DNA from 2 places in the Rhizobium sp. SVR5-9E genome. Region 1 is predicted to be linked to the other one. Evidence: predicted binding sites of a transcription regulator. Region 1 holds the regulator's gene; the other holds the start of a gene.
What was found. Region 1 encodes LexA, which represses DNA repair genes until DNA is damaged. Its sites were predicted from a motif close to TGTTCNNNNTGTGTTCNG; they were not measured.
Positions count from the first base shown of each region.

Region 2: a site for LexA is predicted at 1,563-1,580, ahead of ACPYOJ_RS14460 (YifB family Mg chelatase-like AAA ATPase). Genes of this name have one in related genera too.

Region 1 is NZ_JBNDHS010000005.1:6,569-10,625, reverse strand. It holds gene ACPYOJ_RS04440 (VOC family protein) at 1-804, opposite strand, end outside; gene lexA (transcriptional repressor LexA) at 1,011-1,727, shown strand; gene ACPYOJ_RS04430 (ComEC/Rec2 family competence protein) at 1,708-4,057, opposite strand, start outside.
Region 2 is NZ_JBNDHS010000026.1:27,337-31,393, reverse strand. It holds gene ACPYOJ_RS14470 (cupin domain-containing protein) at 1-444, shown strand, start outside; gene gshB (glutathione synthase) at 540-1,487, shown strand; gene ACPYOJ_RS14460 (YifB family Mg chelatase-like AAA ATPase) at 1,668-3,200, shown strand; gene cysK (cysteine synthase A) at 3,280-4,057, opposite strand, start outside.

The DNA of each region.
Region 1 (4,057 bases):
TGTATAGGTCATCCCGTTAGCAGCCAGAAGGGCCTCTGTCACGGTAATATCTCGGGTGCGGAAAACGATGGCGCTGCCGCGGAGCCCCTTGTCGGCCAACGGCTGTGCGACATCGAAATAGGCTTCCATCCCCTCCTGAGACAGCAGACTGATTTTGACGTTGGGAGTTGTGACTGCGAGGCCGAAACTGGTGCTCTCTACCTTTGCCCCGGACGCCGCCAGTTGGACGAAAGAGCCAAACGCTTCTGGCTCCGGCGCGCTTAGCACGACCTCCCGAATACCGGCTACGCCATTTTCGTGTTTTTCCAGCGCGTCATGGTTGGCGGGAAAGGCATTGATGCGCTGGCAGGCAAAGAGAAAGAAATCCGGCGCCCTGAGATCGGCCGCAAAAGCGAGCTTGAAGGCGCCGGTCGATTGCGAGCCATCCGGCATTTCGATCGGACGCGAAAACTCCAGCATGTCGCCGCCGCTCTGCCTGGCATTCATGAAGGCAGAATGATCGGCGTCCGCATCCTCTGTGCTAAAAGCGACCGCAGAAAACCCGTCATTGCCGCACCGGAAGCGAAAAGCCTGGTCGCGCGCCACAAAAACATTGCCCCCGCGCACGGATGTTTCACATTTCTTCGCATTCTCGATACCAAGCGGCTCGAGATAGGTCTTGTCGGCAAAGAAGATGCAAGCGTTCTCCGTTCCGAACGGGTGGCCGCCCTCTGGCGCAATGGTAAATCCCAGCCTTCCCAGCCGCTCGCGCGCCAGGTCGATGTCCGTGACCGGTAGGACAAGGTGATCCAGTGGATGAGGCATCGGGCGCGTCTCCATTTTTCCAGTGCTCCAGATTTGCGCGGCCTGTTCCCCCGATGCAAGCTGCAAGCGGTGACCCGGCAAACAAAAAGTCCCAAAATGAATGCACTTCAGAAAAAGTTTTACCGAAATTTAGGTACTTGCGGAACACATATGGAACATATAGTGTCTGTTCTGGCTTTGTTTCACGAATCTGGGGTTAAACTTCGATGCTGACGCGCAAACAACAGGAGCTTCTCCTCTTTATTCATGAGCGGATGAAAGAATCCGGCGTCCCGCCATCCTTCGACGAAATGAAGGATGCGCTGGATCTCGCCTCCAAATCCGGCATCCACCGCCTGATTACGGCGCTTGAGGAGCGTGGTTTCATTCGTCGCCTACCGAACCGGGCTCGCGCACTTGAGGTGATCAAGCTTCCGGAGGCCTACAGCCCGAGCATTCAGCCGCGCCGCGGCTTTTCGCCAAGCGTCATCGAGGGTAGCCTCGGCAAACCGCAGCCGGTAGCAGCCCCGCCGAAGCCGGCGAACGAAGACAACAACAGTGCTGTTTCCGTTCCCGTCATGGGCCGCATCGCGGCCGGCGTGCCGATCTCGGCAATCCAGAACAATACCCACGACATCACCGTCCCCGCCGATATGCTGGGGTCGGGCGAGCACTACGCACTTGAGGTCAAGGGCGATTCGATGATCGACGCCGGCATCTTCGACGGCGATACGGTCATTATCCGCAATTCAAATACCGCAAACCCCGGCGACATCGTTGTCGCACTGGTCGATGACGAGGAAGCGACCCTCAAGCGGTTCCGCCGCAAGGGAGCCTCGATCGCGCTTGAAGCCGCAAACCCGGCATATGAGACACGTATCTTCGGGCCGGACCGCGTCAAGGTTCAAGGCAAGCTCGTCGGCCTCATTCGCCGCTATCACTAACCGGCAACGCATCCCCGGCAAATGTGCCACTGCGCCAATCATAGGCGCGGTGCCGGCTCCAGGGGCGGTCGAGTGTTTCGAAAGCGGTTGTGACGTCTGCGGCGCCGTTTCCAAAGCGTAACTCGACGGCGCCGGTTTTCCTCAGGGTTTCGCCGGTAAACAGCATTGCTCCGGATCGGCAGGTGCCGGACCGCAGCTTGACCGGCGTCACGACGATATCCGCTGTGTCGCAAGCCGGGCCGAAATAGGCCGCATTTTCGATCACTGCGAGGATGGAGCCGTTCTCGAGCTCTGCCGTGCACCAGGCTTTTTTGACGCAGGTGAAATGGCCTGCCGAAGCGGCGTTCCGCATCGCATCTCTTGCTTCTTCCTGTTGCGTCGGAGAAAGCCTCAATCTCTCCCCGTCTTTTGCCGAAGGCGGGGCCGAGGCGGTATCAAGCAATTTTGGCGGCCGGTGGTCATCGATAACCAGCGCTCGTTTCCACTGGTCGAAAATGAAATCCGGCGGGCGTTCGCGGTTGGAGGCGAGAGCGGATTGCCTGACGATTGCAACAAGACTTCCATCTTCGGCAATCACGACATCTGGCGCGGCTCTACCGGGCATGAGCGCAACGGCAAGCGTTGAACCGGCGATGATCGCTGTTCCCATATGCCTAAGCCGGGTGCGCAGCAGCGTGAGCAGCAGGAAGCCGGCGACCGCTGCCGGAAAATACCAGCCGGGCAGCCTGCCCACGCCGATGTCGCCGCCCCAGGACGACACCGTCTTGGCAACCGCGATTACGAGATCGAGACCGAAACCCACCACCTTCCACGGCAGCACGTCTAGCCCGAAGGGCATCAGCAGCATGGCAAGCAGGCCTGCAGGCATGATGACGAAGGAAATGATCGGCATGGCCGCGAGGTTGGCCGGCAGACCGTAGGCCGTCAGCCGGTGGAAATGCTCGATCGAGAACAATGCTGTCGAAAAGCCGCCGATGACGGATGTGAGCAGGATTCCGCCGAGAAAACCGGAAACGGAAACCAACAGCCGAAGCGATCGCATTTTTGAAAAAGGGCTTTCGCGCATCGGCCGCTCCTTCCAAAGCGCATATCCCGCGACCAGCGCCAGAGTGGCGGCAAAGGACATCTGAAAGCTCGGACCCATGATTTCGGAGGGCGAGATTGAGATGATGAGGAGTGCCGAAAGCGCGACATTGCGGAGGCTGATGGAGGGCCGGTCGAAGAAGACTGCAACCAGCATGATTGCCATCATGATGAAGGCGCGTTCGGCCGAAACGGCAAAACCTGAGATCAAGAAGTAGGCCGTCACCGCCGCCAGAGCACCCGCCGCCGCAATCTTTTTCGTCGGATAGGCCTGAGCGACACCCGGAAAGAGGCTGAGTATCGAACGGAATCCGACAAAGAAAATACCCGCCGACAGCGCCATGTTGAGCCCGGAGATTGCGATGATATGGGCAAGACCGGACTGACGGAGTGCCTCTGTCGTCTCGCTGGAAATTGCCCGGCGCTCGTCCGTCACCAGCGCGGCGGCAAAAGCACCGGTGTCACCGGGCAGGATCGACCTTATGCGATCGCCAATACTGCTGCGCAGGCGATAGAGCCATTCCAGCCAATTTTCGCCGAAATTTCGAGCGTCCTCCTGCCCCGGTGGCACCGGCACTGGCGCACCATAGAAAAAGCCGTTGGCGCCGATGCCGTCAAAATAGGTCTTGACGGCAAAGTCGTTCAAGCCCGGGAGCGCTGGCCCGGCCGGGGGCGTCAATCGCGCCCTGCCCTTCAGCCAGGTGCCGGTCTCGAACTCGGCTTTCCGCCCTCGTGCAACGACGGTAACCCGCGCCGGCGGCCGCTTCAACAACGGCTGCTCCGTGGCCCGGACAGATAGAACGTAACGCCATCCGCCGCGGCCATCGCCTTCCCGCCGCTCGACCCGGCCGGTCAGCGTCGTGGTCACGGCGGAATCGAGCATCAGCGTTGCCGCGCGCCGCGTCTCGAATTGCGCGGCCAATATGCCGCAAAGGATGAGCGCAAGCGCCGTCAGGACAGCGCGCAGCACCTCACGGTTGCGATTCGTCACGGCGAGCGCCGCAAGCATAAAAAACAGGCAGAGGCCCGAGGAGCGCATTGAAACGCCGCCGCCGGCGACAAACCAGATTGCCGCACCCAGCCCCAGAAAGACGGGCGCAAACAGCAGCCGTGCGCCATGCGCCGTTTCCTCGCCCGCCATCCGCAGAACAGAGGCCTGGAGATGTACGCGCATCTGGGGAACGGCAGCTAGCCGCGGGCGATTGTTTTGCGTGCGCTGCAAGTGCCATCGCGCAGCGTCGACCGGC
Region 2 (4,057 bases), on a different contig from region 1:
GTCATTGTGCCGGCGCGCGGCAAGAACTTCGTTGCGCATTCCAGCGACCGCCTGCCGATGAAATCGACGCCGATCAACCCGGATTGGGTCGTAGCCGGCGACCCGCAGGCGCGTACCGCGGAGCATTCCCGCGGCCATGACGACGCATCAGTGACGGCGATCTGGGACTGCACCGCCGGCGAATTCCGCTGGTTCTTCGGCTGGGACGAGACGGTGATGATCCTCGAAGGCGAAGTGCATGTCACCGCGGAAGATGGAACCGAACGGATGCTGCGTGCCGGCGACGTCGCCTTCTTCGCAGGCGGCACATGGGCAAGCTGGCGGGTGGACAACTACGTGCGGAAGGTCGCGTTCCTTCGCAAGCCGTTCCCGAAGCCGGTTGCGATCCTCTACCGTCTTCGCAACCTCCTGCGAAACGGCGAACAGCAGGGCCTCGCGGCCTGAAAAATCCTAGACGTGAGTGGCCTGACGTCATTGATTGGCGTTGCGTTTGCGCTGCTTGAGACCTACATCTGTCCGGCATTCAATGAGGGACGGAAATGGCCAAGATCAAGAACGTAGCGGTCCAGATGGACCATGTCGCGGGCATCAATATCGCAGGCGATTCCACCTTCGCCATGAGCCTCGAGGCGCAAACGCGCGGCTACAAGCTTTTCCATTATACGCCCGAGCGGCTGAGCTTCCGTGACGGCAGGCTCTACGCCTCCGTCGAGCCGATGCTGCTGCGCGACGTGAAGGGCGACCATTTCGAACTCGGCGCCCCCGAGCGTGTCGATCTTTCGACCATGGACGTCGTGCTGCTCCGCCAGGACCCGCCCTTCGACATGGCCTACATCACCTCCACACATCTCCTGGAGCGCATCCATCCGAAGACGCTCGTCGTCAACGATCCGGCCTGGGTGCGCAATTCGCCGGAGAAGGTTTTCGTTACCGAATTTGCCGATCTCATGCCGAAGACGCTGATCACCAAGGATGCGGAGGAGATCCGCCGCTTCCGCGAAGAGATGGGCGACATCATTCTGAAGCCGCTCTACGGCAATGGCGGTGCCGGCGTTTTCCACTCGACCAGGGACGACCGCAACCTTTCCTCGCTGCTCGAAATGTTCGGCCAGCTTTTCCGCGAGCCCTTCATCGCCCAGCAATATCTGCCGGATGTCCGCAAGGGCGACAAGCGCATCATCCTCGTCGACGGCGAGCCGGTCGGCGCCATCAACCGGGTGCCGGCCGAGCACGACAGCCGCTCCAATATGCATGTCGGCGGCCGCGCGGAGGCCACCGAACTGACGGCCCGCGAAAAGGAAATCTGCAGGCGCATTGGCCCGGCATTGAGAGAACGCGGTTTCCTGCTTGTCGGGATCGATGTCATTGGCGACTACCTGACCGAGATCAACGTCACCTCTCCGACGGGACTCCGGGAGGTCCGCAAGTTCGGCGGTGCCGATATCGCAAGCCTCCTCTGGGATGCCATCGAGCGCAAGCGCGCCTGACCGTTCCGGCTTCTGTTCCCTTTCGTTCGCGCTCTGCGTACTCGCTGCAACCCGGCTGCAACGAGTACGTGAGTCCGTTCTTTTATTGTTCTTGTTTTATTCTTTCTTCTATGTAAGATTGCAATCTGTGGCGACAACAAGTCGCAAAACGGGCGTAAAAGTTGCGGGCAGGGGATGGGCATGGTCGCGCGCGTCAGTACGGTTGCATTTCAAGGCATTGAAGGCGTACCTGTGGAGGTCCAGGTGATGGTCGCTCCCGGTAAAGTGGGAATGCAGATCGTCGGGTTGCCCGACAAGGCCGTGGCGGAAAGCCGCGATCGTGTGCAGGCGGCACTCCATGCTTCCGGTCTCGCGTTGCCGGCAAAGAGAGTAACGGTCAATCTCGCGCCTGCCGATCTGCCGAAGGAAGGCAGCCACTTCGATCTGCCGATCGCGCTCGGCCTGATGGCGGCGCTTGGGGCCATACCGGCGGATGCGCTTTCCGAGTTCGTCGTGCTTGGCGAACTCAATCTCGACGGCACGATTGCGCCGGTTTCCGGCGCGCTCCCGGCGGCGATCGGCGCCAACGCTATGGGCAAGGGCCTGATATGTCCGGCTGAAAGTGGCGCGGAAGCCGCATGGGCAGGCGCCGACCTCGACATCCTCGCACCGCGCAGCCTGATCGCGCTCGCCAATCATTTCCGGGGAACGCAGGTGCTTTCGCGACCGGAGCCATCTATCCGCGCCAATGCGGCCAACCTGCCGGACCTTGCCGACATCAAGGGGCAGGAGAGCGCCAAGCGCGCGCTCGAAGTGGCAGCCGCCGGCGGGCATAATCTCCTGATGGTCGGTCCGCCCGGCTCCGGCAAGTCGATGCTGGCAGCGCGGCTACCCTCCATCCTGCCACCGCTTTCGGCGGCCGAGCTTCTCGAAGTCTCGATGATCCATTCCATTGCCGGCCAGCTTTCCGGCGGCAAGCTCTCGGATCGCCGTCCGTTCCGCACGCCGCATCATTCCGCGACGATGGCGGCGATGGTCGGCGGCGGCCTGCGTGCGAGGCCCGGCGAAGCGTCGCTGGCGCATCACGGCGTCCTCTTCCTGGACGAGTTTCCCGAATTTTCGCCGCAGGCGCTGGATGCACTGCGCCAGCCGCTGGAAACGGGTGAGTGCATCATCGCCCGTGCCAACCACCGGGTTTCCTATCCGGCGAGCATCCAGCTTGTCGCGGCTATGAACCCCTGCCGCTGCGGCATGGCCGGCGAACCGGGCCACAGCTGCGCCCGCGGCCCGCGTTGCCAGTCGGATTACCAGGCGCGAATTTCCGGACCCTTGATGGACCGCATCGATATCCGCATCGACGTTCCTGCGGTGTCCGCAGCCGACCTCATTCGCCCGATGGCAGCCGAGACAAGTGCCGCGGTGGCAGCCCGCGTCGCGCTCGCCCGGGAGATCCAGCAGGATCGCTTCATTGCGGCGGGTCTTGCAGGGATTGTCACGAATGCCCGCTGTTCGACGGCAGCGATCGAAAAATATGCCGAACCGGATGCCGGCGGCCTGCAGCTACTGCGCGACGCCGCCGAGAAAATGCGGTTTTCAGCACGCGGCTATCACCGCGTGCTGAAGGTGGCGCGGACACTTGCCGATCTCGACGGCAAGCCCATGGTCGGGCGTATTCATCTTGCGGAAGCCATTTCCTACCGGATTGCCGGCGAGCGGTTGACGGTGGCTGCGTGAGATGAGCGAGTAGGAAGTCGCAAATAGCGAATAGTTACATGGCTTGCCTGCAGCCTCGAAGGCGGTAGCCTCTCGCTATTCAGTTCCCTAGTCCTTCAAATAGCGCCGTCGAAAGATAGCGCTCTGCGAAAGACGGAATGATAACGACGATATTCTTGCCCGCATTCTCCTCGCGGCGACCGATCTCGATGGCAGCCGCCAGCGCCGCACCAGAGGAAATGCCGACGGGAACACCCTCGAGCTTGGCGACGAGGCGGGCTATCTCCATGGACTGGGCGCTGTTGACGGTGACGATCTCGTCATAGATCTTGGTATCGAGGATCGCAGGGGCAAAGCCGGCGCCGATGCCCTGGATCTTGTGCGGGCCTGGCTGGCCGCCGGATAGAACAGGAGACTCTTCCGGTTCGACCGCAATCACCTTGATTTCCGGCTTCTTCGACTTCAGAACCTGGCCGGCCCCTGTGATTGTGCCGCCCGTGCCAATGCCGGAAACGAGAATGTCGACGGTGCCTTCGGTATCGTTCCAGATTTCCTCGGCCGTTGTCTTGCGGTGGATTTCCGGGTTTGCCGGATTCTCGAACTGCTGGGGGATGATGGCGTCGGGAAGCGACGCGGCAAGTTCTTCCGCCTTGGCGATTGCGCCCTTCATGCCCTTCGACCCTTCGGTCAGCACGAGTTCGGCGCCGAGCAGCGCCAGCATCTTGCGGCGCTCGACCGACATGGTCTCCGGCATGGTAAGGATGAGCTTATAGCCCTTGGCCGCGGCTGCGAAGGCGAGCGCGATGCCAGTATTGCCCGAGGTCGGTTCGATGAGCGTCGAGCGGCCGGGCGTAATTTTGCCCTGAGCTTCGAGACTC